One region of the Arthrobacter sp. Sr24 genome, then DNA from elsewhere that is predicted to be linked to it. Evidence: riboswitches for the same ligand, from Rfam matches in the RefSeq annotation. Region 1 holds a riboswitch; each other region holds the start of a gene.
The links. A riboswitch is a leader RNA that binds a small molecule or an ion and turns the genes downstream of it on or off. The one in region 1 is predicted to bind cyclic di-AMP.
Positions count from the first base shown of each region.

Region 2: linked by a shared signal. The riboswitch ahead of ACX80D_RS10495 (aggregation-promoting factor C-terminal-like domain-containing protein) and the one ahead of ACX80D_RS06325 (NlpC/P60 family protein) in region 1 are both predicted to bind cyclic di-AMP.
Region 3: linked by a shared signal. The riboswitch ahead of ACX80D_RS09795 (M23 family metallopeptidase) and the one ahead of ACX80D_RS06325 (NlpC/P60 family protein) in region 1 are both predicted to bind cyclic di-AMP.
Region 4: linked by a shared signal. The riboswitch ahead of ACX80D_RS09920 (M23 family metallopeptidase) and the one ahead of ACX80D_RS06325 (NlpC/P60 family protein) in region 1 are both predicted to bind cyclic di-AMP.

Region 1 is NZ_JBTNDB010000006.1:112,303-119,898, reverse strand. Features, by position in the region: gene ACX80D_RS06345 (alpha/beta hydrolase family protein) at 1-258, opposite strand, end outside; gene ACX80D_RS06340 (molybdopterin molybdotransferase MoeA) at 255-1,658, opposite strand; gene ACX80D_RS06335 (DUF6457 domain-containing protein) at 1,666-1,992, opposite strand; gene mobA (molybdenum cofactor guanylyltransferase) at 1,996-2,751, opposite strand; gene ACX80D_RS06325 (NlpC/P60 family protein) at 2,838-3,659, opposite strand; cyclic di-AMP (ydaO/yuaA leader) riboswitch at 3,664-3,874, opposite strand; gene ACX80D_RS06320 (M23 family metallopeptidase) at 4,017-4,826, opposite strand; cyclic di-AMP (ydaO/yuaA leader) riboswitch at 4,837-5,085, opposite strand; gene ACX80D_RS06315 (metal-dependent transcriptional regulator) at 5,199-5,894, opposite strand; gene serC (phosphoserine transaminase) at 6,173-7,300, shown strand; gene ACX80D_RS06305 (DUF3027 domain-containing protein) at 7,446-7,596, opposite strand, start outside.
Region 2 is NZ_JBTNDB010000013.1:80,946-88,541, forward strand. Features, by position in the region: gene tadA (tRNA adenosine(34) deaminase TadA) at 1-387, opposite strand, end outside; gene upp (uracil phosphoribosyltransferase) at 410-1,048, shown strand; gene ACX80D_RS10495 (aggregation-promoting factor C-terminal-like domain-containing protein) at 1,156-1,920, opposite strand; cyclic di-AMP (ydaO/yuaA leader) riboswitch at 1,925-2,121, opposite strand; gene ACX80D_RS10500 (MarR family winged helix-turn-helix transcriptional regulator) at 2,351-2,836, shown strand; gene ACX80D_RS10505 (MFS transporter) at 2,836-4,110, shown strand; gene ACX80D_RS10510 (winged helix-turn-helix domain-containing protein) at 4,828-5,664, shown strand; gene ACX80D_RS10515 (SixA phosphatase family protein) at 5,745-6,269, shown strand; gene ACX80D_RS10520 (YhgE/Pip family protein) at 6,283-7,596, opposite strand, start outside.
Region 3 is NZ_JBTNDB010000012.1:33,976-41,571, reverse strand. Features, by position in the region: gene ACX80D_RS09810 (hypothetical protein) at 501-1,049, opposite strand; gene mobF (MobF family relaxase) at 1,051-4,602, opposite strand; gene ACX80D_RS09800 (hypothetical protein) at 4,599-4,997, opposite strand; cyclic di-AMP (ydaO/yuaA leader) riboswitch at 5,780-5,979, shown strand; gene ACX80D_RS09795 (M23 family metallopeptidase) at 5,985-6,806, shown strand; gene ACX80D_RS09790 (hypothetical protein) at 7,292-7,537, opposite strand; gene ACX80D_RS09785 (DUF3105 domain-containing protein) at 7,569-7,596, opposite strand, start outside.
Region 4 is NZ_JBTNDB010000012.1:61,088-68,683, reverse strand. Features, by position in the region: gene ACX80D_RS09950 (hypothetical protein) at 1-239, shown strand, start outside; gene ACX80D_RS09945 (DUF305 domain-containing protein) at 513-746, shown strand; gene ACX80D_RS09940 (F510_1955 family glycosylhydrolase) at 850-1,734, shown strand; gene ACX80D_RS09935 (cytochrome c biogenesis CcdA family protein) at 1,739-2,488, shown strand; gene ACX80D_RS09930 (vitamin K epoxide reductase family protein) at 2,534-3,205, shown strand; gene ACX80D_RS09925 (DsbA family protein) at 3,310-4,020, shown strand; gene ACX80D_RS09920 (M23 family metallopeptidase) at 4,249-5,040, opposite strand; cyclic di-AMP (ydaO/yuaA leader) riboswitch at 5,046-5,214, opposite strand; gene ACX80D_RS09915 (hypothetical protein) at 5,641-6,105, shown strand; gene ACX80D_RS09910 (copper resistance CopC family protein) at 6,193-6,813, opposite strand.

The DNA.
Region 1 (7,596 bases):
GTGGAACCAACGAATCCTCTGACCACGCAGGGAGCCGCCACGGGAATTGCCAATCCCTCTGTAGTCGAAGGTGACGGCGCTAAAACCATTAGCTGCCAAGAACGCAGCATAGCGGTGGTAGTAACTAGCCTTTACGGCCGTCGCGCAGGCGATGACGACCGTGCCCAACAGTTCCACGCCTTCGGGCACGTCAAAGAGAGTACCGTGCAATTTCCGTCCATCAGGGCAACCAAAAATCAGCTCCGAAGCGGCGCTCATTTCCACGGCAGAATCATCGCAGGCAACGACTCCCCCATTTTGGCACCGTGCGGCGGAACTGCCATGACGCCGTCGGCCGCTGCTAGCCCACGCATCATGGCAGAGTCCGTATGTGCGCACGGCGAGGCCAAACCATACACCAGCCGGTACGGCATGAGCCGGGTGGGCCCGTGGTATGCCTTGATAGGTGAGCCGCAGGGTACCTCGGTGAGCGCCGGCATCGGCAGGCTTCCGAGGCGTGCCAGCAGCGGTGCACCCAAAGTCATGAGCCCAACCATGGCGGCCAACGGGTTGCCGGGCAAGCCGACAATGAACCGCCCGTCGGGAAGTTCTGCCAGCAAAGTGGGGTGGCCCGGGCGGATGGCAATGTGCGCAATGAGGACCTTGCCACCCATGGATTCGATGGCGGCACGTAGGAAGTCAGCGCTGGAATTCCCGGTAGCACCGGTGGTAATGACGACGTCGGCCGGATCGTCTTCGTCGTCTGCCAGGGCTTCCAGCATGGAGGCAAGGTTGTCGGCAGCGCGTTGGAGTCCAACCACCGTGCCTCCGAGCATCTCCACCACGGACCCTAGCTGCGGAGAGAAAGCATCCCTGACAAATCCTGGTTCAGGCAGGCCCGCGGTCACCACCTCATCGCCTGTGAGAACGATCTTGACGGCAGGGCGGCCCAACACCGAAAGTTCGTCGAGACCACCGAGTGCCGCGAGGGATACATGAGCCGGATTCAAGGTAACACCGGCGCCGATCAGCAGTTCACCCTCGGCAGCTTCCTGACCCGCGGGTCGAATATGCTGGGCGTTCTTCGGCTCTCCGGGACGGGCCCCGGCGCTGCGTACTAGAACTGGCAGGCCCTCGTCATCCTTGGCAAGTTCGCCCGATTCGCTGCGCAGGACAGCTTTAGCACCAGTAGGAATCAGCCCCCCAGTGACAATAGGGACAGCCTGGCCAGGGGCCAATCTGCGGCCAGGCTCTGCCAGAATCCAAGGAGGGCTCCCCGCAGTCGCCCAGCCATCCATGGCCGAGGAAGCATAATGTGGCATGGCATGACCGGAGAAAACATCCGCGGCAAGTATTCGGCCCACTGCCATGCGCAGTGGGACAGAATGTGCCACCAGCGGCTCCGCCGCATTCCAAGCAGCTTCGCGAGCTTCTTGGAATGTATGGGGCAAAACTTTGCTCTGTGTGCTCTGGTCTGGAGCCTCCCCAGCCGGTAAGTCCTCACGTGCCAAGTCCCCGGCCGCAAACTCCCCGGTCGCCACCTTGGCCTGAACCACCGCGTCACCAGATGACTCAACAGGTGACTCAGCAGGTGAAACTGCAGCGGCTGATTCCCCGGTTTCAGCGGTCGGTTTAGTAGCAGCGGTCGGTTTAGTGGCAGCGTCCGCGTCCTGAATCATGACGGCACTAGTTTCCCGGAGACTTTTCGCCGACTGCTAGAGCGTCTGCAGCCGGAACATCCACAGCCGGTGCTTGCGCCGCGGCCAGCTTCTTCGCAAGCCCCAACGCAGCCTTCATAGCTACGGGTTCAGGCGCTTGGCCCGATCCCGCCGCTAATCCTGCCGCCAGTCCAGCCACAAAAGTCGTCAGAGGTGCTGCCGGACGCACGATCGAGTGCGCCGCAACCCCGGCCACATTCAGGACAGACTGAATGTCCACATCGAGGTCACCAATTTCAAAGGCCTCCAGTAGCTTCTGGGTCCACTCTTGCAACAACTCATCATGATTTTCCAACAGTCATCCTTCCGCACCGGCTGCTCGCGCCGCGATCCCCTGCGCACGAGCATCCGCCCAAGTATCAATGTCCGCCGTCAGCTCTGCTGGGACGGCGAGGTCCCTCATGAACACATTAGCAACCAGTGCGAAAACCGAGGCATTATCTAGGCGGTGCGCCTCCCGTGCCCTATCAGTCGCAGCCTGTAATTCCAGCAAAGGATAAATGGCGGCCAGGGGCTGCTTCTTCCCCGCAGCCACCGCCATCACACCCTGTCCAGGAGGACAGCCATCCAGCGCATCGACCAAAAGTTGAGCCACCGCCCCAGCCCGCGGCATATCGCAGGCCAGAATCAACACGTGGCCACGTTCGGAGTTCAGGGCCCCGATACCGGCAGCGATCCCCGCAGCAGGGCCCGAAAAGGGTGGGTTTTCCTGGACTGTCATCACTTTTGAGCGGGCTTGAGCACCTTCCAGCCAATCTGAAATTTGCTCTACAGGACCTACGACGGCGATCCCGCCATCCGCTGGACCTGTCCGATCCGCCAGGGCAGGGTCGCGCGAAGCAGTGGGTGCAAGAAACTGTAGGGAGTCGAGAGGGAAAGTCTGCTGAAGCCCTACGGTCCGATTGGCGAGGATCCCAACGACGGCATCGAGCGTTCGCGCTAGGAGTGTCTGACCCCCAATCAGCAATCCTGCTTTGGCCACGCCACCTAGCCGACTTGATCGGCCGCCAGCCAGAATCAGGGCATGAAGGGGGCCAGGCGCCGTGTCAGTCATGTACCCATGCTATAGATCAACCTTGCTGGGTTTAAACGCTAAAGCCCCGTCGAAAGACGGGGCTTTGAGCAAAAAGCGGGTGATACTTAGTGGCCCACTGCAATGAAGACAGGAGCGGAGGCACCATAAATGGAAGCACCGGCGATCTTGGTGGTTCCCTGGTAGCCACCGTGAACGGCTTGGCCATTGCCAATGTAAACAGCGATGTGGGCCAGACCCACACCACCATCTGCATAGTAGATCAAGTCGCCGGGCTGAGCTTCGCCCTGAGAGACCAAGCGGCCCTTGTTCAGGTAGTCGCCAGGCCAGCCAACCCAGGAAATGCCAGCTGCAGAGAGAGCGTTGCGAACCAGCGCAGTGCAGTCCTGACCAATGCCAAGCTGAGACAAGGCAGCGCTGGCAATGATTGCGCCAACTCCGCTTGCAGCCTGCTGAGGTGCGACAGGCTCCGGCTCGGTGACGCTTACGGCCGGCGCTGCTGCTGCTGCAGCAGGAGTCGCAGGAGCTGCTGGAGCTGCGGCGGTTGCTGCTTCAGCAACCGGTGCTGCAACTGCAACTTCGCTGGACTGTGCCTCTACAACTACCGGCGCTTCAACAACAGGAGCCGGGGTGGAGGTGATGGTGGGGGTGGCGAAGGAAATCTTCACCGTTGAAGCTGCCGTGATAGCGGAAGCGAGTTCCGTGTTCAAGTTCAGCGTAGTGGCACCGTCCGAAGCGCGCTCCACGGTGGGAGTTGCGGCGTTTGCGGCGATACCGGATGTCAGTACAAGTCCTGAAGCTGCTGCGATGACAGCAGCCTGACGACCAACCCCGCCGACATTGAAACTGACGGCTTTCGTGAGGGTGGAGATCGGACTGGTCTTAACAACCTCGGCGCGGTGGCGCCCGAGGGCAGTGTTTGAAGCCAAGAAGGATTCCTCTCCCAAAGCCTGCGAGGTAAGCTGTCGGATTCGGATGGGAGTCACCCGGCCGCTCCACGTTGATCCACTCAAGGAATTTCTCCCTTGCCAGTGACTAAACGCTTCGCGGCTTCACCCCTAGGGTTTCGCAAGCATTCTACGAATCCCGATTATTGGTTCCCCCGCCCCTGCCAGACGATTGATACGAACGGACCATAAGCAGTGGCAGAGCTAGGCAATCGGCTTATGGGCGCCCACTTGATTCGAAGTTGGCGCGATTACGACGGTACAACAGTTTTTTCCCAATGTCACGTTAAGGTCACGGTCGTGTGACTAAGTCGTAACTATAGAGCCCCTGTGGGGGAATTAAAGCCAGCCCTTAGGATCGACAACTTCGTCGTCGATGATGACCTCGAAATGCAGGTGGGGGCCGGTAGAAGCGCCTGTGGAGCCGCTGAGGCCCACTACGTCGCCGCGTTCAACCTTCTGGCCAACCTGCACTAGGTTGCTGCTCATGTGGTTGTACGAGGTTGAGAGGCCGTTACCGTGGTCTACAACCACGCGGTTGCCTCCACCGTAGCTGTGCCAGCCTGAGAAGGTTACGGTTCCACCGGCGGCGGAGAGCACTTCAGTGCCGCTCGCGACAGCGTAGTCCTGACCGGTGTGGCGTTCATCGATCTGGCCGGTAATGGGGCTGATGCGGTTACCGAACGGTGAACTTTCCACCAAGGTCACTAGGGGCGCCGAGAGGGTTCCCTTGGAGGCCTGGAGGGTCACGTTGGAGGCGTTGACCTTGAGGGTTTGCTTGAGCTGTCCATCTGGGTTCAAAGCACTGCCGATTTCCGGAGTAGCGAAGGTGATGGGGATCTGCGCACCTGCTGTGACCTGCGTTTCCGCGGAAACAGCTACTGCAGTATCCATGTGGAGGTCTTCAGAAACCTGCGTGGAAGGAAGCGTAACAGCCAGGACTAGACCCGTGGCTGCCATGGCTACGCCCATTTTTTGTCCGGCGCCGCTGGCGGCTCCGGCACGCAGCATCTGGGCTACTGCACTGCTGGTGGGGGCAGTTGCCCGTTCTGCAGCAATTGCTTCCCGGCGACTACCGGGCACTGACAACAGCTCATGTGTTGCCAACGACGACGCACGACGGCGTCCCCGCACTTTGACCTCTGACACTAAAAACCTCTCTATATAAAGCACCTGCGAAGTTAGCTGTCGGATTCGGATCAGAGAGTGTAACTTTTGATCCGGCCCACGCTCTTTGGACACAGGCATAGCCAAGGCGCAGTCAGCGTTAGGGCTGCGTCATAGGTAGTGCCAGTGTTGCGTTTCGAGTGTGAGCTTCACCCCAAGACGGACCATTGGCCCGTCGAAAGTGGTTCCCCCGCCCTTGCCTAAATGATTACTGTCCATGCTGCGAAGGCAAGGTTCGGTGTCGCAGTACGGTAACGCTTTGATTACGGCGTCAGATATTTACTATACGGCACAAGCGGTAAACGTAATAATTCCGTTACCTTATTCATCAATAGTGGAGTGTCAAAAAGACGGTCAGCTCATGGACACGAAAACGTGCGATGCGACCTCGGGCGGGAGTTCCAAGGCACCCTCAATTCCAGGCACCCGCACGGAGATGTACTCCCCCACTTGTTCCAAGGAAATCCGGGCCCCTGGGCGTAATCCACCCTCGTCCAATTGGAGCAGAAGTTCGGGCTCCACTTGTATCCTTTCGGACAGTCTGTGAATAATGACTTCCTGGCCCGCCGAGTAGCTAGTCATAGCCTCTACTAATGTGACCAAGCCCGCAGCAAAAACGGGAGCTACCTCACCTCCCAGCTCTTCCAAGCCCGGGATGGGGTTTCCGTACGGTGATTCATTAGGGCGTCCCAGCAGATCAAAAAGACGCTGCTCCACCCTCTCGCTCATGACATGTTCCCAACGGCAGGCTTCTTCGTGCACAAAAGCCCAGTCCAGCCCAATCACATCTGAGAGCAACCGCTCCGCGAGGCGATGCTTGCGCATGACCCGCGTTGCTTTGTCGCGGCCTTCAGCTGTCAGTTCAAGGTGCCGATCACCGGAGACGATGACTAGGCCATCGCGTTCCATGCGTCCAATGGTCTGCGAAACGGTAGGGCCCGAGTGGTGCAGACGCTCGGCAATACGCGCCCGCAAGGCAACAATGTTCTCTTCTTCCAACTCCAGGATGGTACGCAAGTACATTTCAGTTGTGTCGATCAGATCTGCCACGGCAACGACCTCCTGTTATTGGGCAAGGATTAAGACATAAAGCATCCTCTCTACGTTAGCCTGCTTGCGCCCCTGCGGGGAAACTGTCCCGGCGGCACCAAACATGAACAGCGGGCCGAAACGGACGGTGGGATCGGGGCAGAGATAGTGCAGTTGTATTAAAACCCATATTGCGGAACTGTTGGCTCTATTTTTCTTCTGCGCGCACTTCTACGGCAGAATTGGCAACAGCCCTTGGCTCAAAACACCACTTCCATCGCTTAATTTTGGAGCAACTCGTGAGCGAATCCACGCCCCTCACCATCCCTGCACACCTGCGCCCGGCCGATGGCCGCTTCGGCGCCGGGCCCTCCAAGGTTCGCCCCGAGCAGGTAGCGGCACTCTCCGTGGCCGGCGCATCCTTGCTTGGCACCTCCCATCGCCAAGCCCCGGTCAAGAATCTCGTAGGCGATGTCCGCAGCGGTTTGAAGCAGTTCTTCAACGCACCCGACGGTTACGAAGTAATCCTCGGCGTTGGCGGCTCGACAGCTTTCTGGGACGTGGCAACCTTTGGCCTCGTAGAGAACAAGGCCCAGCACCTTTCCTTCGGCGAGTTCGGCTCCAAGTTTGCCGCGGCCACCGATAAGGCTCCGTTCCTGGCTGCTTCCTCCATCATCAAGGCTGAGCCCGGGACCCGCCCGGTGGCCGTAGCTGAAGCCGGGGTGGACGCCTACGCCTGGCCCCAGAATGAAACCTCCACCGGAGTTGCAGCCCCTGTAAAGCGTGTTGCTGGGGCCGACGAGGGCTCGCTGGTCCTCATCGATGCGACGTCCGCAGCAGGAGGCTTGGCCGTGGATGTGAGCGAAAGCGATGTCTACTACTTTGCACCGCAAAAGAACTTCGCGTCCGACGGCGGCATTTGGCTCGGCCTGTTCTCCCCCGCAGCGCTCGAGCGTGCCGCACGCATTGCCGCTTCCGACCGCTGGGTTCCGGACTTCTTGAACCTCAAGACCGCCATTGACAATTCACTGCTGAACCAGACGTACAACACCCCTGCACTCTCCACTCTTGTCACTCTAAACAACCAGGTTCAGTGGCTCAACAGCAACGGTGGGATTGATTTCGCTTCGGCACGCACCGCTGATTCCGCAGGCCGCTTGTACACCTGGGCCGAAGAATCCGCCGTGGCCACCCCGTACGTGGTGAACCCGGCAGACCGCTCCAACGTCATCGTCACCATTGACTTCGACGAGTCTGTGGACGCGGCCGCCGTGGCCAAGGTGCTGCGCGCCAACGGCATCGTGGACACCGAGCCCTACCGCAAGCTGGGCCGCAACCAGCTGCGCATCGCCACCTTCGTGGCCATTGATCCCGATGACATCACCGCACTGACCAAGTGCATTGACTACGTCATTGAGAACATCTAGTTCCAAAGAACCACAAGATAAGGCCGCTACCCATCTCGGGAAGCGGCCTTATCTTTTACCTACAATTTTTGACTACCGTTTCCTGACCACTGTCTTCGGGCTACCGTCTTCAGGCACCCCGAGCACACTCACGCCAAGACGTGTTTTAGTGAGTCTCGGCTTCGTCGTGACTCTCGTCCGCGTCGTCCGCGTCCTCACCGTCAGCATCAGCACCGTCGGCGTCAGCCTCAAAGCCTTCGTCGCTATCAGTAGCCCCGGCATCGTCTCCGTGGTCATCGGTGGCGGCGTCAGCTTCG
Region 2 (7,596 bases), on a different contig from region 1:
AAAGACTGATCCTGCGGCTCCTGCTTTCTCGTCCCAAGCACCGAAAACCACCTTGGGAATACGTGCCAGCACAATGGCTCCAGCGCACATGGTGCAAGGCTCTAAGGTGACCACAAGCGTGCAATTGCTCAGCCGCCATTCGCCCAATTTCGCGGCAGCTTCGCGGATCGCTACGACTTCTGCGTGCGCTGTGGGATCCCCATGTGCTTCACGCTCATTACGCCCCAAACCGAGAACTTCACCGTCCGGTCCAAGCACGACTGCGCCGATCGGCACATCCGCCGTCGTCAGGGCTTGCTGTGCCTGTGCAAGGGCAATACCCATCCACTGGGCATGTAAGGCCGTGGTAGTGGTCTCGATTCTAGGTAAATTTGAGGAATTGGACACGGCTCAATGGTAGCTTTTATTCATGCGCGTATTCGTTGCGGATCATCCGCTTATTGCCCACAAATTGACCGTTCTGCGGGACAAGAACACTCCGTCACCGGTTTTTCGTCAGCTGACTGAAGAACTCGTCACGCTGCTGGCCTATGAAGCAACACGTGAAGTACGCGTGGAGCCGGTCAACATCGAGACGCCTGTGACCAGTGCTGTTGGCACCGGTTTGGTGAAGCCGACGCCGCTGGTGGTGCCGATTCTGCGCGCCGGTCTGGGCATGCTCGAAGGTATGACCCGCCTTCTACCCACGGCTGAAGTTGGCTTCTTGGGTATGGCCCGCAATGAGGAAACTCTCGAGGCCATCACCTACGCCGAGCGTCTTCCTGAAGACCTGACCGGCCGTCAGGTGTACGTTTTGGACCCGATGCTGGCCACCGGCTCAACGCTCATTGAGGCGTTCAAGTTCCTGTTCGATCGCGGCGCAGCGGACATCACCTGCATTTGCTTGCTGGCAGCCCCCGAAGGCCTCGCCAAGCTCGAAGCAGCCCACGGCGGACGCGATAACGTTCACGTAGTTTTGGCCTCCATCGACGAAGGCCTTGACGAGAACGCATACATTGTTCCGGGTCTCGGCGACGCCGGCGACCGACTCTACGGCGTCGTGGACTAAACCAACTTTTGAAAAATGCCACCGTTTGACGTCATTGCCAGGGTTTGAACTATGGCAATAACGTCAAAGGGTGGCATTTTGCGTAAGCGGCGGGCCCGGTAGCTGCGTTAGTACCAACCCACGGATTCGGAGTGGCCCCAGGCGCCGCAGGGGGATCCGTAACGGCCCTCAATGTAGCCCAGGCCCCAAAGGATCTGGGTTTCATAGTTGGTGGCCCAGTCGGATCCGACGCTTTCCATTTTGTTGGCTGGCAACGACTGGACGATCCCGTAGGCGCCGCTGGAGGCGTTCTCGGCCGTGGTGCGCCAGTTGGATTCGCGCTCCCAGAGTAGGTTCAGGCAGTTCATCTGGTCTGCACCCCAACCGTGGGAACCTAGCTGGCTGGCCGCGAAAGCCTTCGCTGCGGCGGGGTTATCCACGGCAACGGGGTGGGTCAGCGGGGCTGCATCCGGGCTCGCCACGGGCGTGACCGCATCGGCTTCAGGTTTCACCGTAGCTGTGGAAGCTGTGGAAGCTGTGGCTGCGGGGGAAGGCTTGGAGCTGACGCTGATCCCGGAGAAGCTAATGGCTGCGTCCGACGGTGCCGAGACAACAGCAGGCGTACCCTGATCAATGGCTGCGACCAGATTGCTCGTGTCGGTGGCACCTGCCACAGGGTTCAGGGTGTCCGAAGCCACCGATCCGGCAGCCATCAGAGCGCCGACAACGGCTACAGCAGCCATGCATTTGGCGGTGGTGGTGACGGCAGCAACGCCGCGCGGTGTGGCTGCATGACTCCGGGCATTATCTTTGTGAGCGGTAGCCAGGTCGCGACATGAGGGCCGGTTTGCTGGTTCTGCGCGACGACGGCCGCGCTGGGGTGCTGCAGACATGTGGGGTGCCTCTCTACGCCTGCGAGGTGAGCTGTCGGGAACGGACTAGAGAATCCGGCCACGCATCCTCGAGAGGCAGAATTCACTGCCTGTTGACGTTGCGCTGGCTTAACCCCAAGGGCTTCCATAATGGGAAGGCCCAGAAAGATTGGGTCCCCCGTCTCTGCCATGGATCTTGAGGGAAATGGGTGGCGGCAGAGCTCGGCGAACCATCCATTAATGCCAGAACCGGTAATGATTCAAGAGGCACTCTAGCGAGAGTAACCGAACCGAAACCATATGTCACATTTTGGTAACGAGCATTGTAGTAGGCAACTTTATTGGCTGGTGCTAGCGCGAGTGACCAGTATGACATTTACTTAGCACTGCTAACGATCTAGGGTTTGAAGCAGAAGATACGAAACTTGTGTAGCTAGGTAGCTGAGCATCCATGACTGAACATTCCACCCAACCGGCCGCTGCAGATGTCACGGCAGGTACCGGCGCCCCAAATTCCGCCGCTCAAGATCCGGGCTACTTAGCCGCGGAACTGCGAGTGGCCATCATGCGAACTTCCAGGCGGCTCCGGGCCGAAGCGGCGACGGGGGAATTGAGTCCAGGCAGATATTCGGTTCTGGCGGGGTTGGGGGAGGGGCCCCGGACGGTGGGTCAGCTGGCTTCGCGGGAACAAATTCAGGCGCCGTCCATGACTCGGATCGTCAATGACCTCGTGGCAGTTGATTTCGTCAGCAGGAGTGAAAACCCCCAGGACAAGCGCCAAGTGCTGATCAGTATTACCCTTGCCGGCAGTGCGGCCCTTGACTACGCCCGGTCGTTGCGCACTGCGTGGCTGGCGCAACGAGTTGCTGCACTCACGCCACAGGAACGGAACACGCTCCACGAGGCGGCCTTGATCCTGCAGGAGATGAGCGCCTAATGAGTTCAATGTTTAGAGCGCTCAAGGTGCGCAACTACAGGCTCTGGGTGACCGGTGCATTGGTCTCCAATATCGGTACGTGGATGCAGCGCGTGGCCCAAGACTGGTTGGTCTTGACGGTCTTGACCAATAACTCAGGAACGGCCGCGGGCATCACGACGGGCCTGCAATTTCTGCCCATTATTTTCATAGGCCCATACGCCGGACTCTTGGGAGACCGGGTTAACAAACGAAAACTGTTGCTGATCACCCAGTCGGCCATGGGAATCTGTGCGCTTTTGTTGGGAATCTTGGTGGTCACAGGGTCTGTACAACTGTGGCATGTTTATGCACTAGCGCTTCTCCTGGGAGTTGCCAGCGCCTTTGACGCTCCGTCGCGGCAGGCGTTTGTCTCGGAAGTGGTCGCTAAAGAAGACGTGCCCAACGCCGTCGCACTTAATAGCGCTTCCTTTAACCTGGCCCGGCTGGCTGGCCCCGGTGTTGCCGGGCTGGTGATCGCACTGGTTGGCACGGGACCGGCCTTCCTGATCAACGCCGCCAGCTTTGCGGCAGTCATTTTCTCCCTGTGGCGGATGCGGGCCGATCAGCTCGTCCCGGCGGTGCATGTGCCCCGCGCCAAGGGGCAGATTCGTGAAGGGCTGGTGTACATTCGGCAGCGGCCCGATCTGCTCATGATCATGGTTCTGGTGTTCGTAGTGGGCACCTTTGGTATGAACTTCCAGATCACTAACGCGCTCATGGCCACCACCGTATTTGATTTGGGGCCGGGGGAGTACGGGCTGCTGGGCTCTGTTATGGCGATTGGCACGTTGGGGGCGGCGTTGTTGGCTGCCCGCCGCAAGAACACACGGATGCTGTACATCATTGGCGGCGCCCTTGGCTTCGGGATCACCGTGGCGGTGGCTGCCTTCATGCCGAGCTACGTCCTTTATGCAATTGCTCTAGTGCCCGTGGGGCTCGCCTCGCTCACGTTCATGAATGCCTGCAACACCACCATTCAATTATCCACCGATGCGGCCATGCGGGGACGGGTACTTGCTGTCTACATGGTTGTTTTGCAGGGCGGGACGCCGATTGGTGCTCCGCTGGTGGGCTGGATTGCCACTGAATTTGGGGCGCGCTGGTCCTTGGGGCTGGCAGCGGTTGTTGCCCTCGTTGCGGGCTTGGCTGCTTTGATCCTGATGAATCGGCGCAATAACGTCAGGCTGCGGGACCAGATTAAGGGCCTGCGCCCGCATTGGCCCGTGCTGGGCCTGCGCCGTACCGCCGGATAGCCGGCCTGGGGCTGCCGGATCAGGGGGCGGCGGGTGTGTGCCGGCCCGCGTGGGACCGGCGCTTCAACTGCTGGCCTACATGTCTCTATTCCTCACTGGTTCGTAAACTTCTGTTCACCTAGCGTCAAACTCTGGGAGGAAGCTGCGTTCAGGGAGTGACTTGCGGGAGATGTTTAGAACGTGCTTTAAGAGCGAGAAAACTATTTTGCCAAAAATGATCAAAATGACGAATTAAACAATGCTTATCAGCGCATGTACAAGTAATAATTTGGCCAATCCCGTTATTTCCTCCGAAAATGAGAGCAAAGCAACAATATTAGCTTGCTCACAAATTGGATCACAATCTCACATGCTGGACGTATCGGGCCTTTGTTACTTGCAAGTTCGCTTTGTTACGTAGGACACTGGCAAGTGTGAACACCCACTCAGTAAGTTCTGCACCCACAGCAAGTATCCGTCTAGGAGACACCGGACGGTTCATGCGTGGTTGTCGAATGCAGGCCTAACTCACAGCCTTTATCGCCGCACAGAGCAATCATTGCAAACATCTGCCGATAGCAGCACCGCAGATGACATGTGAAGCAATGTACGGCTTAGCAGGCATAAGTCTTGGCCCTTGGGTCGGCCTTGGAATACAAGGCAACATGGTTCTGGAGGGGCAGAACCATTAGGAAGCATTCGCGCCGTAGTCACACGGCCATACACCTAGGTAGTTCAATGTCAGTAGCATCTGGTTACGTCCACATCTCAGTTCGCAATGCCGCCAAAGCTGTTGCTCGCAACACCGGCCAGGGATCTTCAACTCGCAGCGCACAGCCCGAACACCTCGGATTCCGTTCCGACACAGGCAACGCCGCGGCTCGTCTGCGCGCAGTTCCGGCCACAGACAGCAACCCCATGACGGCTCCCACGCCCGTGATTGCAGGGGCCGGCTCGGATAGCCTCCGTGGCGTCAGTCCCGATAATGTGGCCCGCGGGTTCGTGCTTTACGTGGGCGTGGATGAGGACACTGCGGCAGCTGCCGGAACCTCACTTGCCAAGCTTGCTCAAGACATTCGGACGTATGCCCAGGGTCTAGTGCCGCAGGCGCAGAGCTATGCTGCAGTGGCGATTGCTCCCTCAGATGCAGTGGGAACCGCGCTGGATGTAGTCCGCTCCACCTTCGGAGACCCCACAGTGGCCAGCCGCCAGCGCGCCGAAGCCGTCCGCATTCCCCCCGCCGAACAGCGCCCCACCGGCGTGCTGATCGATCTTGCCCGTCGTGAAGTCCACCTCGACGGCGACACCTTGAATCTCACCTTCAAGGAGTTCGAACTGTTGAACTACCTCGTGGAAAACGGCACCCGCACCGTGGGCCGCGACGAACTCCTCGAAGGTCTCTGGTCCAACGCTGACGAAGTTCCGAACGAGCGCACCATTGACGTACACATTCGCCGACTGCGCTCGAAGCTAGGCCGCCTCGCCAACACCGTGCGCACCGTCCGTGGCGAAGGTTACCGCTTCTACGAGCACCCCGAAGTAGTGGTTTGGGCCGCCCCGGAATACTCCATCTGATTTTCATGTACGACGGCGTTCTGCTCACCCAGGTGGGCCGGGCGCCGTCGTACTGCTTTAACTGTCACTAAACTGAGTGAATGAGCGAACACCACATTAAACGGCTGATCTTGATGCGTCATTCCAAGGCGGCCTTTCCGCTGAACGTGGAAGACCATGACCGGCCCCTGGCACAGCGCGGGCACCACGAGGCGCCGTTGGCGGGCCAGTGGATGGTGGAGAACGCAGTGGTGCCCGATTTCATCCTGGTCTCATCGGCGCTGCGAACCCGGCAAACCTGCACATGGGTGTGCCAGCAGCTGGCCGATGAGGCGCCCACTCCTAAGCTGGAGCAGGCACTGTATCTGGCGGGGGCGACGTCTATGCTTTCGGTCATCAATCACGTTCCGGAGACCGTCAGGACGCTCCTGGTGATCACGCATATGCCGGGGGTGCAGCAGTTAGCGCTGCGGCTGGCTTCGCGGGACTCTGATCAAGATGCCTATATGGATTTGGCGTCGGGGTTCCCCACGAGCGCTTTTGCCGTGTTCGAGCACAGCAGCGACTGGGCCAGCCTGGACGGACAAGATGCCCTGCTGCAGAATTTTGTGGTGCCCCGGCCGTAGGTGAGCTGTACTACTACGCTTCGATCTCCGGCATCAGCGTCTTCAGGGTCCAGGTTTTTTTCTTGGTGACGGCAGCCCAGGCCAGGAGCAGCCCCAGCACCATATAGCCCAACAATCCCAGGACAATGGGCAGTAGTGGGGCAAGGTCGGCGCCATAGATCAGGTGCCGCATGCCTTCAACCACATGCCCCATGGGCAGGATCTGGTGCGTGATGTGCAGTGGTTCCGGGGTGGTTTGCCACGGGAACGTGCCGCCTGAGGACACCAGTTGAAGGACCAGCAAGATCAGCACCACGAACTTCCCTGGCGTTCCCATGAGTGCCACAATGCCCTGAATGAGGGCCGTGAACGCTAGGGATGCGAGCAGGAGCAAGCCCAGTGTCAGCCATGGATGGCTCGGTTCTAGGCCCAGGCCAAACTTCACCACCGCGTAGAGCAGCAGGGCTTGCGTTGTGGAAACAGCCGCGAACGGCAACCAGCCGCCCAACGCAATCTTCCACGATGGAGCGTTGGAGGCCAACGCCCGAACCGTCAGCGGACGCATGGCCTGCACCAGCATGAACGCACCAATCCACAGGGCCAAGACCAGGAAGAACGGGGCCAAGCCTGAGCCGTAGTTGGCGGCCTGCGCTTGGGAGACCGAATCGACGCGGATGGGATCGGCAATGACCCCTGCCGCGTTCTGCTTGTCCTTGTCATTGGGATCCGGAATGGACCCCGCGCCGTTGCGCAGCTGCGTGGCGAGTTCGCCGGCTCCGGTGGAGAGTTTGCCGGAGCCGGTCTTTAGATCGCTAACGCCGGTGTCGAGTTTTGTAGCGCCCGCAGCCAGTTGGGTGGCGCCGTCCAAGGCTGCGGTTTGACCGTCGGCAAGGGTTCCCGCCCCGGTGGCGAGCTCGCTGGAACCGGACGTGGCCTGTGAAATCGCCCCAGTCAGCTTCGGCGTGGCAGCTGCGAGTTTTGAAGCCCCAGCAGCAAGATCGGCAGACCCGGTGGCCAGTTTTTGGATGTCGGCGGTATCGGCAGCGAGCTGATCCTTGAGCTCGGTGATGGACGGGCTCGCGGCCTTGGCTTTCAATGAATCGTTAATTTCTATGGACTGTTCGGGGGTGATGACCCCATCGCTCACGAGCTGTGCGAGCTTGTCATTGATGGCCGCAGTGACAGCGCCATCAAGTTTTTCGGCGGTTCCGGCGGCGTTCTGAACCTTCGTGTTCAGGGCGGCATTTCCGGCTGCGACGGCGGCAGCACCATCGGAGAGTGCTTTAGTGTCATCGGGCAGCGTAGCGGTTTGAGTCTCTAACTGTCCAAGCCCTTTCTCCAGGGCGAC
Region 3 (7,596 bases), on a different contig from region 1:
TGCCAGACCTAGCAGACCGTTGAGTCTCGCGGTGAGAGTCAGGAAAGATCTCGGAGCGCATCCGGTGGGAGCAAAATCGGAACCAATGGAAGCACATTGATACTCTCCTCGGCCGGCACAGGTCATCTGACCCAGCAACTGCTGAAATCAATCCTAGGGCCGACAGCCCATGCCTCTGACCCAGGGCGGCGTCGCTGGGTCGGTGCGGTGCAACACCTCCGGTTTATGCAACAGCTAGAGACGTCGGTACTGAGGAATCCTTCCGCAATCGTATTGTTTCCTCCTCGACCACGAATTTCGAACAGCTACTTTGCCCGGTGACAATGACAGCCCTTTCCCACGAATAGTGGCGCGTTGCGCGGAATGAGTAATCGGGGAAGCCTGTTATCTCTTGCCCCAAGGAGTTTGGGTAGCTAAGCATGAACGCTGGTCGCGGTCGGAGTTCGGCGACAGAGGGCCATGTTTACCCAAGACGCGTGCAGCTTTCCTAATCGCCTCGACTAAGGACTGAGCAATGCGGGTGCAATGGCCAGACATGCATGCGAACGGACGTAGTAGGTTTGTGGCCATGGTGCCCCCACCTGAATCTGAGTCGGGTCAGGGCGGATAAGGAGAACAGCTTGCGGCCAGATAGAGAAGCTGCACGGTTCGATCCAGGCGAGTTGGATGTAGCCGAACTTTTCCCAGCGGATCGTGGCCCATACTCCGGTCGGCTGAAGCTCCTGGAAGTCGAGAACAGTGACTTCAGTGGTGGTTTCTTGCTCACCCTTGAGACGGGTCAGGTATTCCCATTGCCTGTTGGCAAATTGCTGCCACAGCCTCCTTTTCTGAATCCGCAGGGACCAACGCCAACTGACGAGTCCAGCAATGACGGCTACTACAGCAAGCGCGATCCAAACACTCGGGGCTGGTGGCCATGCGAGAGCCATGATGGCGACGACATACAGCAGCGACACAACGGTCAACGTAGTCAGCACCACGAGCGGCGCGCTGTTGAGCACCGGCTTAACCATCGGATTGTCCTCCACCGGAACCACCTCCGCTTTCATTCTAAAATTCCCATCCGACATTGGTAAGGGTGGTATGGGCAGCAATTTGAGTAGCATTTGTCGCATCGATGTCCACAGGCACGCTTTGTAGACGCGCCAGCTCGGCGGTGCGGCACTCCCTAGCCCGGGCGCGTTCCCATTCGTAGTCGGCCGGGGGAGGGCCCAATGGATCGGGATCGGTAGCGATGAGCCAGTGATCCCTATAGATGGCAACGCGCTCTAGCAAGGTATTGCGTTCGGCTACCGAGGTGCTGTCGGGAAGGGTAGCTGCCAGCTTCCGGGTCCACGGTTCGGTCCCGGCAGCTGCCTTGGCTTTCAATTCTTGAACCCGGCGAATACCGAGGCTCCGCACTTTCCTGACCATCTCCGCCACGTCAGCACGGTTGGTATGGAGGTCTTCAGTTAGCCATTCCTCGCCATCGGGAGTCCTAGCATTCCCGATCTGGCGGAGTCGCGCGTGGATGACTGCCATCAGGTCCTTGGCGTCGCCAGGACGTCGTATGGCATGATCCAGCGTTGCGGCCGCGGCGAGTGGCTCAGCCGCCACGGCGCGCCGCCAAGCAGCCACTCCTGCGCCCCAGGAAGGGGATGCTTCGAGGCTGGCCGCAAGCCCTGGTTGGGTGCGTTCGACGGCGGCGCGTAGTTGTTCCGTTGCAACGATTTGCGCGAGGTAGTCGTATTCGGCGGCGAGCTGGTGCAGTGAGTTGGTACTTTCCCGTTCTTCTTCTCCTACTTCATGGGCCGTTCGTTCAGCGCCCTGTGCGGCTAGTACTTCGGCGATGATCCCTTGCCACGTGGGCTCGGCGGCGTCGAGGGCAACGTGGTCTTGGACAGCGTCGGTTTCGCAGACGTATGCAGTGTTGCAATCCCGCCCTCGTGTCATGCCCACGTAGAAGAGCTCGCGTGTCAGGCAGCCTTGTGTGAGAACCGTGTGGCTGGTGTCGACGGTAATGCCTTGGGAACGGTGTGCAGTGGTCGCATAGCCCAGCTCCACTGACTCCGCCAGGTACTCACAGCTCAAACGAATGCTCTGGCCCGTATCCAGACGGCGACCATGGATGGAGCCGTCGCGATTCGGCTTCGAGGTGATTTTGATGAGGGTTCCGTTGCGGATGAAATCGCCAGCGTCGTCCTTGAGGCGGCGATCGTTCTTACGCGCAATGACGGTGTCGCCACAGCCTGCGCTCAGTCCGTCGCTGAGGCGGACCACACGCGTGGCATCAACCACCTTCCGGTCTACGAGTTCGGCGTGTGCCCGTTCATTCAGCGCCGTTACGGATTCATTGTCAGGAGCGATCAGGATTGACTCCAAGCCGGTGCCGGAATCTGCCGCCCACCTCTGGTAAGCCTGATCGATCATGTCCGTGTATTCGCCATGACGAAACCGTCCGTGGGTGGCGTAGCTCTGGATCGACTCAACATCACCTGCACGCAAAAGCAACGACGCTGGTCCTTCCCATAGGTGGTTGAAGCGCCGGATGCTAGTCAGCTGGACAGCCTGGCCTTGCCTGTCCAGCCAGCCCAGGATCCCGCCGGCGTCGATCGAGTCCAGCTGGGCTGGGTCGCCAACTAGCACGATCTTGGCACCGGCATCCTGAGCCTGATGCACCAGCGCAGCCAACTGCACAGTGGAAACCATCGACGCCTCATCAATGATGATCAACTGGTTTGGCCGGAAACACCATTGTTGCTGACGCATAGCCAGGCCAGCCATGCGTTGGGCACTCCTGGTCTGCTGCCAGGACTGCTGTGCAACAGCGTCCTCGAGATCATGGAACTGTTCAGTCCGTATGGCCGCACCTTGACCAACCGACTCATACAGCCACTTGGCTACATTCTCCGCTGCCAGCCCCAGCTTGCGCCCAAGGACATCGGCGCTCGCAGCCGCCGGGGCGAGCCCAATGACGCTGCCCGCCCCGTGAACCTTTTCCCAGCCCTGGCGGATCGCAGCCATGGTGGTGGTTTTCCCTGACCCCGCAGGACCTACGACGGCGTCCAGGAACCTCCCGCTGCACAGCACCTCATGCGCTGCTGCTGCCTGGTCCTCAGCTAGCCCCGGGCTACCAGGGTGAGCGCTATTTGTGGTGAGGAGAGTGTCGGTGAGGTTGGGCGCGATGGAGGGTCCGGCGTCGTTCTTGCTGGTGTTCATGATGAGTTGTTCGTTGGCGAGAATGCTCGCGTCTGTGTAGAGGCGGGCCCCGGGGAATTCGAACACGCTGTGGCCGGCGAAGGCGATGTCATTCCCGGCGTTGAGCGGGATCTTGTAGCGGTAAGTGTTGAGGGCGACGCACTGTGATTCTGCCTCGGTGGTCACGGCGTCGATCATGTGGCGGCGGTCGACACTGGTGGCGCACCGGATTTCGGCGCAGATGCGTTCTGCCTCGGCCAGCAGGTTCCAGCGGCTCCATGTGGCTCTCCGTCTGGCCACCGCTTCCCGTGATGCGGCCGCAGCAGCGGTCACCCAAGGCGCCGTCAGGTCGGCGACGGTGACGGGCCGCTCATGGGAACGATCGATGGTGTGGCGCAGGACTTGCGCTGGATCGAAACCCAACTTTTCGGCGCGGTCGCGCCACCCCGCAGAGAGACTGTCCAACGGTTGAGGGTTCGTCTCTTTGGCTTGCCTGGTGGAGAGAGTTGCCTGTTGACGGAATCTAATGATGGTGGTGGCCGAGGGGGCAGACCCGTGGGTTTTCTCCCACTCGGCAATCAAGCGATCAGTCTCCATATTGATGCCCTGCGAACGGCTGGAAAACTCCTGAATCAAGGCATCATCCACACCGACCAACTCATGGCGCGGATTCCGGTCATGACCAGCCGGGGCTCGAAAACCAGAAACTGCACCCAGCCTGTCTTGCAGCCGGTCAAAGAGGAGCCCGTTGTAGTGCACACTGGCGGCTACCGTGGCTCTATAGAGGGTTCGCGAATCTAATGTGGCCCACGCTTGGTCGGTGATTCTTTGCGCTCTGTTAGCGATGACGACGTGCGTGTGGAGTTGGGGATCGCGGGCGCGGGACTCCCAATGGTCAAAGGCCGCAGCGACGGCGCCGACGGTTCCGACGTGGGCGACGCCGCCTCGTCCAGTGCGAGTGTGAATGGCAGATTGTTCCAACCATGCCAGGACTTCGTTGACGGCCTCATGGTGCGCGGCGAGGATCTGCCGTTGAACCTCTTGTGGGGCCAGTGCCCACAACGTCGAGACCGACTTAGGAACGCTGAAGGTTAGATCGAAGCCAGCAACAGCATAGCGCTGAACGTCCTCGCCATTGCGATGGGCCACAGTCGTTTGGCCATGATGGCGCCCCAACGGCTCGTGGGTGTTGGGATGTTCGGCATGTGTGAAGACCGCGTTGGCATCACCTGAGCTCACTGGATCCAAGGGCTTGCGACTGATGCCAGCAAGTCCTTGACCGAGCCACCTGCCAGGAGGGGTGCCAGCCTTCATGTAGTAATTGGTGGCATGACCCGAGGCGAGGTGAACGTCGTCGGACATGGTGGTCTTCAGCAGGTACTTGACCCCGCTGTGAGCGGTGAGGCGGGCGATGGAGACAGTCACCGTGAGCCTGCAGGAATTTTCGTATTCCAGCCGCGGCGGAGAAAGATATCCGCAGTCGGACGATCAAGGGGGATACCGAGATGGTCGGTGAGCTGGAGCATGCGAACCGCGATCTGCATCAGGTCCTGCACGTCAGCATGCCGGTCCTTCAAGATCCGCGAGACCTCCAACGTCAGCTCGGTACATGCTGCCTTGGCTTCAGCAAGCTGCCCGGACTGATCAAAATACTTGGCGCTCAAAAGTTGGAGCCGAGTTATCTGCTCATCAATGACCTTGTCTCGCGCCAAGACCGTTTCCTGAAACTTGGTCACCACAACTGATGCCTCGGAGTGCAGGCTGCGCTCATGCCGCTTCTCAGCAAGCAGCAGGCGAGCGTTCCCATCGGCACGCTCCACGGCGACAAGCGTTTGAGAAGTTATTCGCGCTGTGGCACGTCGCCTATCTCGACGACGGCGCTCGCGGTATCGCCCAGAGCACTCGGCTGAACAGTACAACTGAGTGGACCGACGTGGGTCAAAAAGGACGTGACATTGGGGGCACTTTTGAGTAGACATACAGACTCATGGTCGCGGGGGCGTCCTCACCCATGACTACTGCCCGTGGGACTTCCCGCCTCGGGTAAGACCTTGGGTGCCAGACGTGTAAGGATTTTCTGGGTGGGGCAGCGGCAGGGTGGGGGCCGGGTGGATTTGCTGAGGGGTCTGGCCTTGGTGGTATCTGGTTGAAGCGATGGGCGAAGGGAAAGTAGGCGGGATGATGGTGGTGCAGGGGAATGCCGCATGCGGGATCCATGCAGCACTGGATTTCCTGTCTGGAGATGATCGGTGGATGGGCGGAGCCAGCCGTATTCGGCTGGGTGCATCCTGACCAGAGGTGGTCGTTGACGAAGGCTGTTGGCCATAGTGCGGTTTTGGCCTGACCGCCTGAAGTCGGATCATTTCGTGGGTCAGACCGCGAACCTGTAGAAGACTGCGGGGGCCGACAATTGAGAGCATTTTATCTTCAGCGGGTCCAATAATGGTGCTGATCCTGGGTGTATGGGACCACGGACCGGTGGCCAGCCAGTGGCGGCAAGGCGGGTTGGCTAGGGCTCCAAACTTCATTTGTAACGAAATTATAACTTTCGGCTCGTGTCCGTTAGGATTGAAGAAAATATATACCCCTAATGGGTATTTCGTGGCCCGCTTCGCCGAACCCCGTCGGCGGTCCGCGATCGTTCATTTTCGTGACGGGGGCGGAGGAACCACGATCGGTGCCTTGGTGCACCTTGGGGTGAAGCCTGTTCAACGAATCACTGCCTGTGTGGCGGAGCGTTGGGCCGGCCGGGCATACCTCGCCCGAATCCGACAGCTAACTTCGTAGGCGTTGAGAGGACCCTATTTATGCCTGCCCACCGCCAGCACGGACGCCGTCGCGCGACCAAATCAAAGCTCATCACCACGGAGAACAAAGGACGTCACTGGGCGTCAGCCCCCGATGTGGCTCCCGAGTCTTTCACGGGCAAGAAATCATTGGCATTGGCTGTGGCAGCAGCGGGATTCATTGCATTGACAGCGCTTCCTGCCGCCCATGCTGAAACCAGTCATCTTTCGCCCGCAGTGACCGCCAGTGCGTCTATATCCTCAGTGCAACCGACAGTGACGGCGGATGAGGATGTCGTGGTGTCGTTCGCCAAACCATTGGTGTCCAGTAAGCCAGCTCAGACACCAACGCCGCCGAGTGCCCTGCACCCGGCGGGTGCCCAAGAGGCCCCCCTTCCCGCGGAAGTTCCAGGAGCGGCGCCAGTAGAAGAGTCAACGCCGGCGCAGCCGTCCTCAGGACTCCGTGCTCCGTTGGCTGAGCTGACGGTCACCTCGCCTTTTGGGTATCGGGTTAATCCGTTGACTGGGGCGGGAGGGGAACTGCACACTGGGATCGACTTTGCTGGCGCGTGTGGCACCTCAGTGTTTGCGTCAGGCGCCGGTACCGTGACTGAGGCGGGGTGGAGCCCGTACGGTGGCGGAAATCGAATCGTTGTCGACCACGGTGATGGGATCAAGACCACATACAACCATTTGGACTCCATTGGGGTCAGTGTCGGCCAGCAGGTCAATGCCGGGGCTGCCATAGCTGGAGTCGGAACGACTGGCAATTCCACGGGATGCCATCTGCATTTTGAGGTCGTGGTTGATGGACAGACCGTCGATCCGGCGCCCTTCATCTAAGGACGTCATGATGGATTGCTGCCGGGGCATGGCTTTGAGTGAACGTTGCCCTGCGGCCATCATTGGCGCGGTGTTCTCGTCGAGTTTCTAGGCTGCCGGTTACCCGGGCGATAGGACTTCGGGTGTGGAAAATCAGGCGACTACGATAGCGTTGCCCGTCGACTACGGCAGGCAAAGGAGCCGACGGATGGATAAGGCCGCTCGCGGGAAGCCGCCGAAGCTGTGCAGGTCCGCCCAGATCAGGGTAAGCAGTTCCCAGGCTAATCAGGAGGCAACCAAGCCGGCCTGGCGCCCTTCATTGGGCCTGCCAGCTGCCAGCGGGGAAATTCAACGTTGGCGTCCTGAATCATACTTGCCCGGGACCGTGTAGGACCCGGGCAAGTATTGACCCTTAGCTGACACTTTGGGCAATCAGCTGCCCTCAATTGCTTCGTGAACCAACAATCAAGTGGTCCTGTCTGACGAGAAAGTCTAGTCCGCGCAAATCAGCTACTTTTAGGAGCGGCACGCCCGGCCAAAACAGCGCCACCGATCATCAACACCGCCGCAGTGGGGTAGCCGATAAACAGGTCCTGGATACCGGGCGGACCGCCGGTCATGACAACGTGGGCTATCCAGTGCGAGAGTCCAACCATCAAGCCAAGGGCCATGATTACCTGTCCAACCCTGACCAGGAATCGATGATGACGGTAGTTCTTCGCAGCATCATCGCCGGTGACGGGATTTTTCATGGGTGTCTCCTAAAGTTGCGTAGTGGGTTGCCTAGCCGTTCGAGCCGCCGGAGCACGGG
Region 4 (7,596 bases), on a different contig from region 1:
CGAATGCCACCGAGTACGGGATGCTCTGCGGCTGCTCCTCGGCGGACTGTCCAGCTTCCATGGACATGCATCAGGGGTGTGTGCCCCTGATTGGATCAACCGTGGGAAGCATTCCCCTACCAGGTACCCTTGCACATCTTGCCCTTGGGGCGATCTACCGTGCTGCACCAGGATACAAGTCGGCGGATCGCAGTCCTGATCCGCCATCCTTGACTCAGCTTTCTATTAACAGAACGTAAACCTAAGAATCGACCGGTGGAACTCACTGGTCCTCATTGATGCGCCCTCGACAACGAGGGCACCTGCGACATGTTGAAAAGCTTAGGAAAAGGGGACCGTTCATTTTGAAAAAAATCATTAACCATGGCAGTCACTGTCGTTGCCGTCATGCTCGTCAAGACCGGGATTGATCCACAGATCATTGCACTTGCGCAGGAAATCAGAGCAGCCCAGGACCCGGACAATGTGAAGATGACCGCCTTGGCTGGACGGCGGGGGGACATTCCTCCAAGATGTCCGGAACCCACTCCATGGACTTGGATAAACTCAACGCCACACAGGGTGCAGCGGCCAGCAAACTGTTCCTGACTCAGATGATTGCCCACCACGAAGGCGCTGTCGAGATGGCTGAAACAGAAACCACTGACGGCAAGAACGCTGACCCTGTCGCCCTGGCCAAGAAGAGCATTGTTGCTTCCCACGAAACCGAAATCAATCACATGAAGGACTTGCTCACCTCCTTGTAGTACCCAGGCAAGCCCACTCACGCCGGCGGTCCTCACCGCCTGTGGACCGCCGGCGACCTCCTTTCTTCAGTTCGTCTTTCGTCCTCATTTTTTGGAGTACCCCTTGAAACACCGCCCCATCCTTGCTCGCGCCCGCAACCCCTTTGCCGCTATGCTTCTGTCGCTGCCCCTGCTCTTGGTGGGATGCTCAACTGCAACCCCGCCGACCAGTTCCGCCCCCAACACAGCTGAGGGTTTCGGCCATATCCATGGCATGAGCGTGGACCCGACCACCACCAAGATCCTGCTGGCCACCCACGACGGGCTCTATGACACCACGGCGAATGCCCCTGTCAAGGTTAGCGAGACCACCATCGATCTGATGGGCTTCACTGCCGCAGCAGAACCGGGTACCTTCTACGCCTCCGGTCACCCCGGCCCTGGTTCATCCCTGCCCAATCCGGTAGGGCTCATACAATCCACGGATTCCGGAAAAACGTGGCAGGCGGTCTCCAGGGCTGGCCAGTCCGACTTCCACACACTGACCATCAGCGGTGAGGCACTGGTGGGTTTCGATGGTCAGCTGCGCACCAGCACCGACGGAATCACCTGGACCACCTCAGCAACGACGTTCACTCCCACCGTGCTGGCAGGCAGCCCGGCTTCCACGGTGGTATTGGCCACCACCCAAGACGGCCTACAGCGCTCCACCGATAGTGGAACTACGTGGCAATCTGTACCGAAAAGCCCGAATATTCAGTTTGTTGCTATTGCCACTCCCAGAGAAAAGGCCCCCACCAATGCGGTCGGTGTCGCCACGGACGGCAGCGTCTTCCTCTCCACCGATACTGGACTAACGTGGGCCGCCACAGGAACAGTCACTGGCCAGATCGAGGCCATCACCGCAGTGGAGGGCAGCACCGGGAAACCCACCATTTGGGTCTCTACTCCCACCGGTGTCCAAGTCTCGACCGACAGCGGGAAAACCTTCCGCCCGGTCAGTTCGTAACCCGATGAACATCGGAGAGTTCTTCGCCACCACGGTAACCTCGGGCGCCCTGCTTATCGCGATACCACTAGCCTTGATCGCTGGCATCGTTTCGTTCATGTCGCCTTGCATTCTGCCGCTCGTGCCCGGCTATCTCGGCTACGTTTCCGGCCTAACTGACCCCAACCAACCAAAAAACCGACGACGTGTACTGGCAGGGGTTGGACTGTTCATCCTTGGATTCGGAGCCGTATTCACGCTCTACGGCGCCGCGTTCGGAATGATGGGCTCGTGGCTCCTCCGCTGGCAAGACCCGCTGATGCGCGTGCTGGGTCTTGTCGTGATTGTTATGGGTTTGGTTATGTTGGGGAAATTCTCCTGGCTTCAGCAAGACCGCAAACTTGCCATAACCCGTCGCACCGGATTGGGCGGAGCGCCACTGCTGGGTATTGTCTTTGGCCTTGGCTGGACACCTTGCATGGGACCCACCCTCAGCGCCGTCTTAGCATTGAGCGTTACTTCTGGCAGCACCTGGCGAGGCGCCCTGTTGGCCTTTGTCTATTGCCTTGGTTTGGGCATACCTTTCCTGCTCGTCGCCCTTGGGCTGGGGTGGGTATCCACCATCTTGGGCTTCGTCCGCCGACACATTCGCATCGTCAACATCGCTGGCGCCAGCATGCTGATCCTTCTCGGTGCCCTCATGGTCACCGGCCTCTGGATGCAATGGATCTACCAACTGCAAAACCTCGCCGGCACTTTCCTGACACCAGTATGAACACCATCCCCATCAGATAAATCGACCTGAAAGACTCCTGCTCCCATGACTACCAACCCCGCTCCTACCGGGAAGATGAACTTCGGCGACGAACCCGCAGCGGGTCCGCCACAACAGTCCGATCTTTCAGGACTGGTTCGCAACAAACCGTTCGGCTGGTTACTTCTCATCACCGGAGCCATCGGCTGGCTTGCCTCTTGGGCCTTGGTTCTGGAAAAACTCGAAGTTCTCAATGACCCGGGCTACGAAACAGTCTGTGACATCAACCCGTGGATTTCGTGCGGAAAGGTCATGCAGACGTGGCAAAGTTCCATCTTTGGCTTCCCCAACATGTTCATAGGAATCGTTGCCTTCGCCATCATCATCACCACCGGAATGGCACTGATCTCCGGAGCAGTATTCGCACGCTGGTACTGGATAGGACTGCAGATCGGAGTAACCCTCGGCTTTGCCTTCGCCACATGGCTATGGTCCCAAGCCCTGTACTCCATCCACGTCCTGTGTCCCTTGTGCATGGTCGTCTGGGCAGTCATGATTCCCCTGTTCATTTGGCTCACTATCCGCAACATCATGCAGGGAGCCATCAAGGTCCCCGCCCAGGTGGCACGATTCGTCGGTCCCGCTGGGTGGCTCCTCGTCGCCGTAATCTACTTGGGCGTGGCCGCCAGTATATTCTTCGCTTTCTCTCACGTATTTCTGAACACCCCAACGCTATAAAGCTTCAATCGAAAAGTCGGACAATACGGAGATAGAGGGCTCGAACCCTTTACCTACGGCAGTGAATCCGCCAACCACCACAATCAAGAAAGCAGTCAACCACAATGTCACAGAAGTCCAATAAAACGCCCCCCTCTGCCATCGACGGAGCCAAGAAAGCCCGAATAGTTCTATGGATCATCTTGGGGACGATCGTCGCAGCCGCACTCATCTGGTACGCAGTCCTCACAACAATCCAGCCTGCCCCCAGCTCTGCCCCGGACGCGACCCCGCAGCCTTCCGCCGACGTGCAGCTCGTCCGCGAGGACAGCCACAAACTCACGACACCTGCCACAGAGAAGGCTCAGCTCGTGGAATTCCTCGATTTCGAATGTGAAGCCTGCGGTGCCATGTATCCCGTAGTAGAGGAAATGAAGAAGGAATTCGGGGACCGGGTAACCTTCATCAACCGCTACTTCCCGCTACCCGGGCACCGAAACTCCGGCACCGCCGCTTTGGCGGTTGAGGCCGCCGCGCAACAGGGCAAGTATGAGCAGATGTACAACAAGATGTTCCAGACACAGAAACAGTGGGGAGAGCAGCAAGAAACCAGGGCACCCCTGTTCAGGACGTTCGCGCAGGAACTGGAGTTGGACATGGCCGCCTACGATGTCGCGGTCTCGGATGAGAAGACGAAAGACAGAATCCGTAAAGACATCGCCGATGGTAAAGCCCTCGGCGTGACAGGCACACCGACCTTCTTCCTCAACGGCGAAATACTCGAACTCACCAGTGAAGCAGATTTCCGCCAACAACTCACCGAAGCAGCACAATAGGCGCCCGCTCGCCACGACAGCGCTTACCTACCTCGACGGCGCTGGCAGGCTGGGTATATCTTCCATGATCTGAGCCGCATAAGGCTCACCCTGCCCTCGTTCCAGGACGGCTACACTTTTGGGGCCATGCCAGGGGCGGTCCGTCCATGGGCTGGCCACGCGAAAACTGGTCGTACCGCTCCGGACCGGTCACAGTCCGGAGCGGGGTGATGCCACCCCGGGGCCGTTTTACAAGAAAGGATCCGGGTTGACGGTTTGACCGTTGAGCATGACTTCAAAATGGAGATGGCAACCGGTGGAGTTCCCCGTTGTACCAGCCCCGGCCACCTCGTTTCCCTGAGTGATTTGCTGTCCGACGCTAAGTCCGATGCCAGCGAGGTGGTTGTAGGTGGTTTGGATCCCGTTGCCGTGGTCGATGACAATGCGGTTTCCTCCCCCGTAGGGGCTCCATCCAGCTTCTGTGACTGTTCCGGAACCGGCCGCGAAGACCGGGGTATTGCATGTGGCTGCCAAGTCCAAGCCGGTATGCAGCTCTCCGCTGGCGCCCGAGAGTGGATTGGACCGATATCCGAAGGGGGAGTTAACGCTCATGGCCGCCAGCGGCGGGCGCAAAGTCGCTGACGAAGTCTCCGGCGTCGTCGCCACTGGGGCCGGCCGTGCAGCTTGCAGCGGGCTGGCCTGGGTTTGGGCGGGAGACTCCGGCGGTGCCGGTTTGCTGGTGATGGCTGGCGTATCGAAACTGATGGCCGCGTCCTTATTGGCAGTCACCTGCGGGATCTCTTTCGCCGCTACGGCTGTGGCTGATTTTAAAGTGTCGGGGGTGTGGGCAACGCCAGCGTGAGCGGCCGTCAGAGTGACAGCCACGATGAATCCGGAGGCGGCGACGGCGCTAAACCGTCGCCCGAGACGGCCAGGCTTCGACACGGAGATGGGAGGCCTGGACCAGTGGTGTCCCAGATTTCGGGGAGGCGGGGCGGGCGTTTGGGCACGGCGGCGGCCGTGTTGGCTATGGGACTGCATGGTGGTAATCCTCTCGCGCCGATGAAGTTAGCTGTCGGATTCGGGCGAGAGATCAGCCCGGCACACCTAAGGACCGGACGCTTTCACGGTGGTCGGTTCAGTGTGCTTCACCCCAAGGTACGCAAGCGCACCGCTGGTGGGTCCTCCACCCCCGCCTAGGAGCTAATTGAACGTGGACCGCCGGCGGGGTTTGGCGAAACGGCACACGGGCATATCAATTCAGATAAGCCTTGTTTGGTGAGTTACTGCCGCTGCGTCGGTTACAGAAACACGGTACGGATGGAAGCTGGCTGTCCCTGGAGATGGTCAGGGCTGCACCATCGTTTCCGCATCGTGCGTATAAACCTCGGATTGAGCGATCCGACGGCGGTAGTATGAACATATGCTCATATGTCTTATATTTTCGCTTAGTAATCTGGGCGGAGCCTGTGAGGGGCAAATGAGCACAGAGCAATGCGTTGACCGTGCGTAGATCACTTGATTCAACAAGTGTTTTCTCTGCCCTGGCATCAGCGCCGGCCAACGTGGATCTACCCAACGTCGCCCTGAAGACGATTACGCTCTACAGCTCTCTCCAGCGCCACTCTCCCGTAAGGATTCATGAACGATTCAGCCCCAGACCCCAACGCAATGCCAGCTCCGGCCACCCTTAGTGGGGAGGACGTCGGCGGAGCCAAAATGCCTCTGGGCGTCCGCCGGCTTTTACTCATCGGAGGATTCTGCATTCCTGTGGGCTTCATCGCCACAGCCTATTTCTTTGGAGCCCAGCTGTTGCTTGCAGCGGGGATCGCGGCAGTGGCAGTGGCCTTCTCTTATCAGGGCGGCCATCGCTGGTTCGCGGCGTGGTCGCGGTTCACAGCCTTCAGTGGAGCAGCCTGGTTGTTGGTCACTGTCCTCTATTGGCTCGCCATCATCTCAGCCGAATCATCGGGCTCCCGTACCTCTTTGCCGACCATTCTCTTCGGTGTCGGTGTGGGTGCCTTCGTTGTTATGGCCGTTAGCGTCCTTGGAGGTTGTGTTTCTCGATATCTCAATAGCCGTCGCACGGCGGACGTGCGCGAATAAACGGCCGATCCCTGAGAGTTTGCCCGGGAATCGGCCGTTCACCGTTAACGTCCGAAGGACGTGTTTGAGAACGCCAATGGGCCTGCTCTAGGACGCCTCGGTTTTACGCAAGTTTCGACGAACGATGATCAACGTTACAAGTGCGGCAGCCAGGATGGCGGCCGGTATGCCGATGGCCAACACCAAAGTCCCAGCGTTGGATGCTGCCGGTTCTTCGGCGGCAGTTCCAGCTCCGGTAGTGGCCGTAGGGCTCCCCTCGGCCGCAGCTTCGGTTGGTGCTTCGGTTGGCGCTTTCGTGACCGCCGTAATCTGTTTCGGGTCTTCTACAGTGAAAGCGTAGTTCCCCTCAATGGGATGCCCATCTGAGGAAACTGCACGCCACAGCACCTTGTATTGTCCATTGCTTCCCGGAGTAATGGCGGTGGAGAGTGTGGGGCCCTGGATGGTGACATTGCCGTCGCTGACGGTCTTTCCTTCTCCGTCGGTGACGGTGATGATACTGAGTTTCAAACTGTCGGAATCGGCCGGGGGATTGGACAGTGTCAGGGAGACTGAGCTGGGAGCGACGGCGACTGTGGCATCGCTGGCTGGCACGGTGGACTCGAGAGCGTCATGGGCAAGTGCGGGGGCGGCTGCGAAAGCCGGAATGAGCATGGCCGCTGCCAAGGCCAGACGGAGGCGGTAGCGTCGAATGGGGCGTGTTTTCATCGTGTATTTCTGCAATTCTGTTGTGTGGTTCACTGGATGATTTGTCAGGCTAGTGCCAAGGCGTTCCCCGCGTTCCCCGCGTGCTCCTCGTGGCCGGACGTCGTAGCACCCACGTACAAGGAAACGTCCAGGAATCATGGTTGCCGCTACGGAGGGCCGGGCAGGCTACGCGGGCAGACGCGCTCTCCAGAGAGGGGGACCACGCATAGAAGGTTTGCCGAGATACCTCCATCGCCGTGCGAATGCGCCGTATTGTTGAGGCAGGGCGCGGAAAGCTGGAGCAACTGAAAAAACTTCTGGGACCACAATCAGCGGACAAAGCCAGCGTGCAAGCGCCCAAAGCGCCGCCTCGCCCCACGCCAAGACCAGTGCAGCGACGATGGTCCCAGCGGTGTGCAAGGTCATCATAAGTGGCGAATCCGCGGCCGTGAGGTGCTCATGCGGGACCGTTGCGATTGCCGTCCTCACGATGGCGTGATGTGCCCCATTTTCGAACGAGACATCGCGGTCCCGAGAAAGTGCGGAGAACGCATAATGCAGGAAAGTCTGGCCCGCGGCCAGGTACACCACGAGCACCGGGACAGTCATTTTCCTACCTGCCAGGAGAACCGCGGAGAGGAAGACGACACAGGACAAAGCAGCCAGAATTGCTGGTGAGGGCAGCTCGCCTCCTGCCATCAGGTGCGCTGCTGCAGGCAATCCCAGGACTGCTATAGCAATAATCGCTGCCCGGGGAAAACGAAACGGTGCGCCAGCTGGAGACATGGGGAACTATTCCTTTCC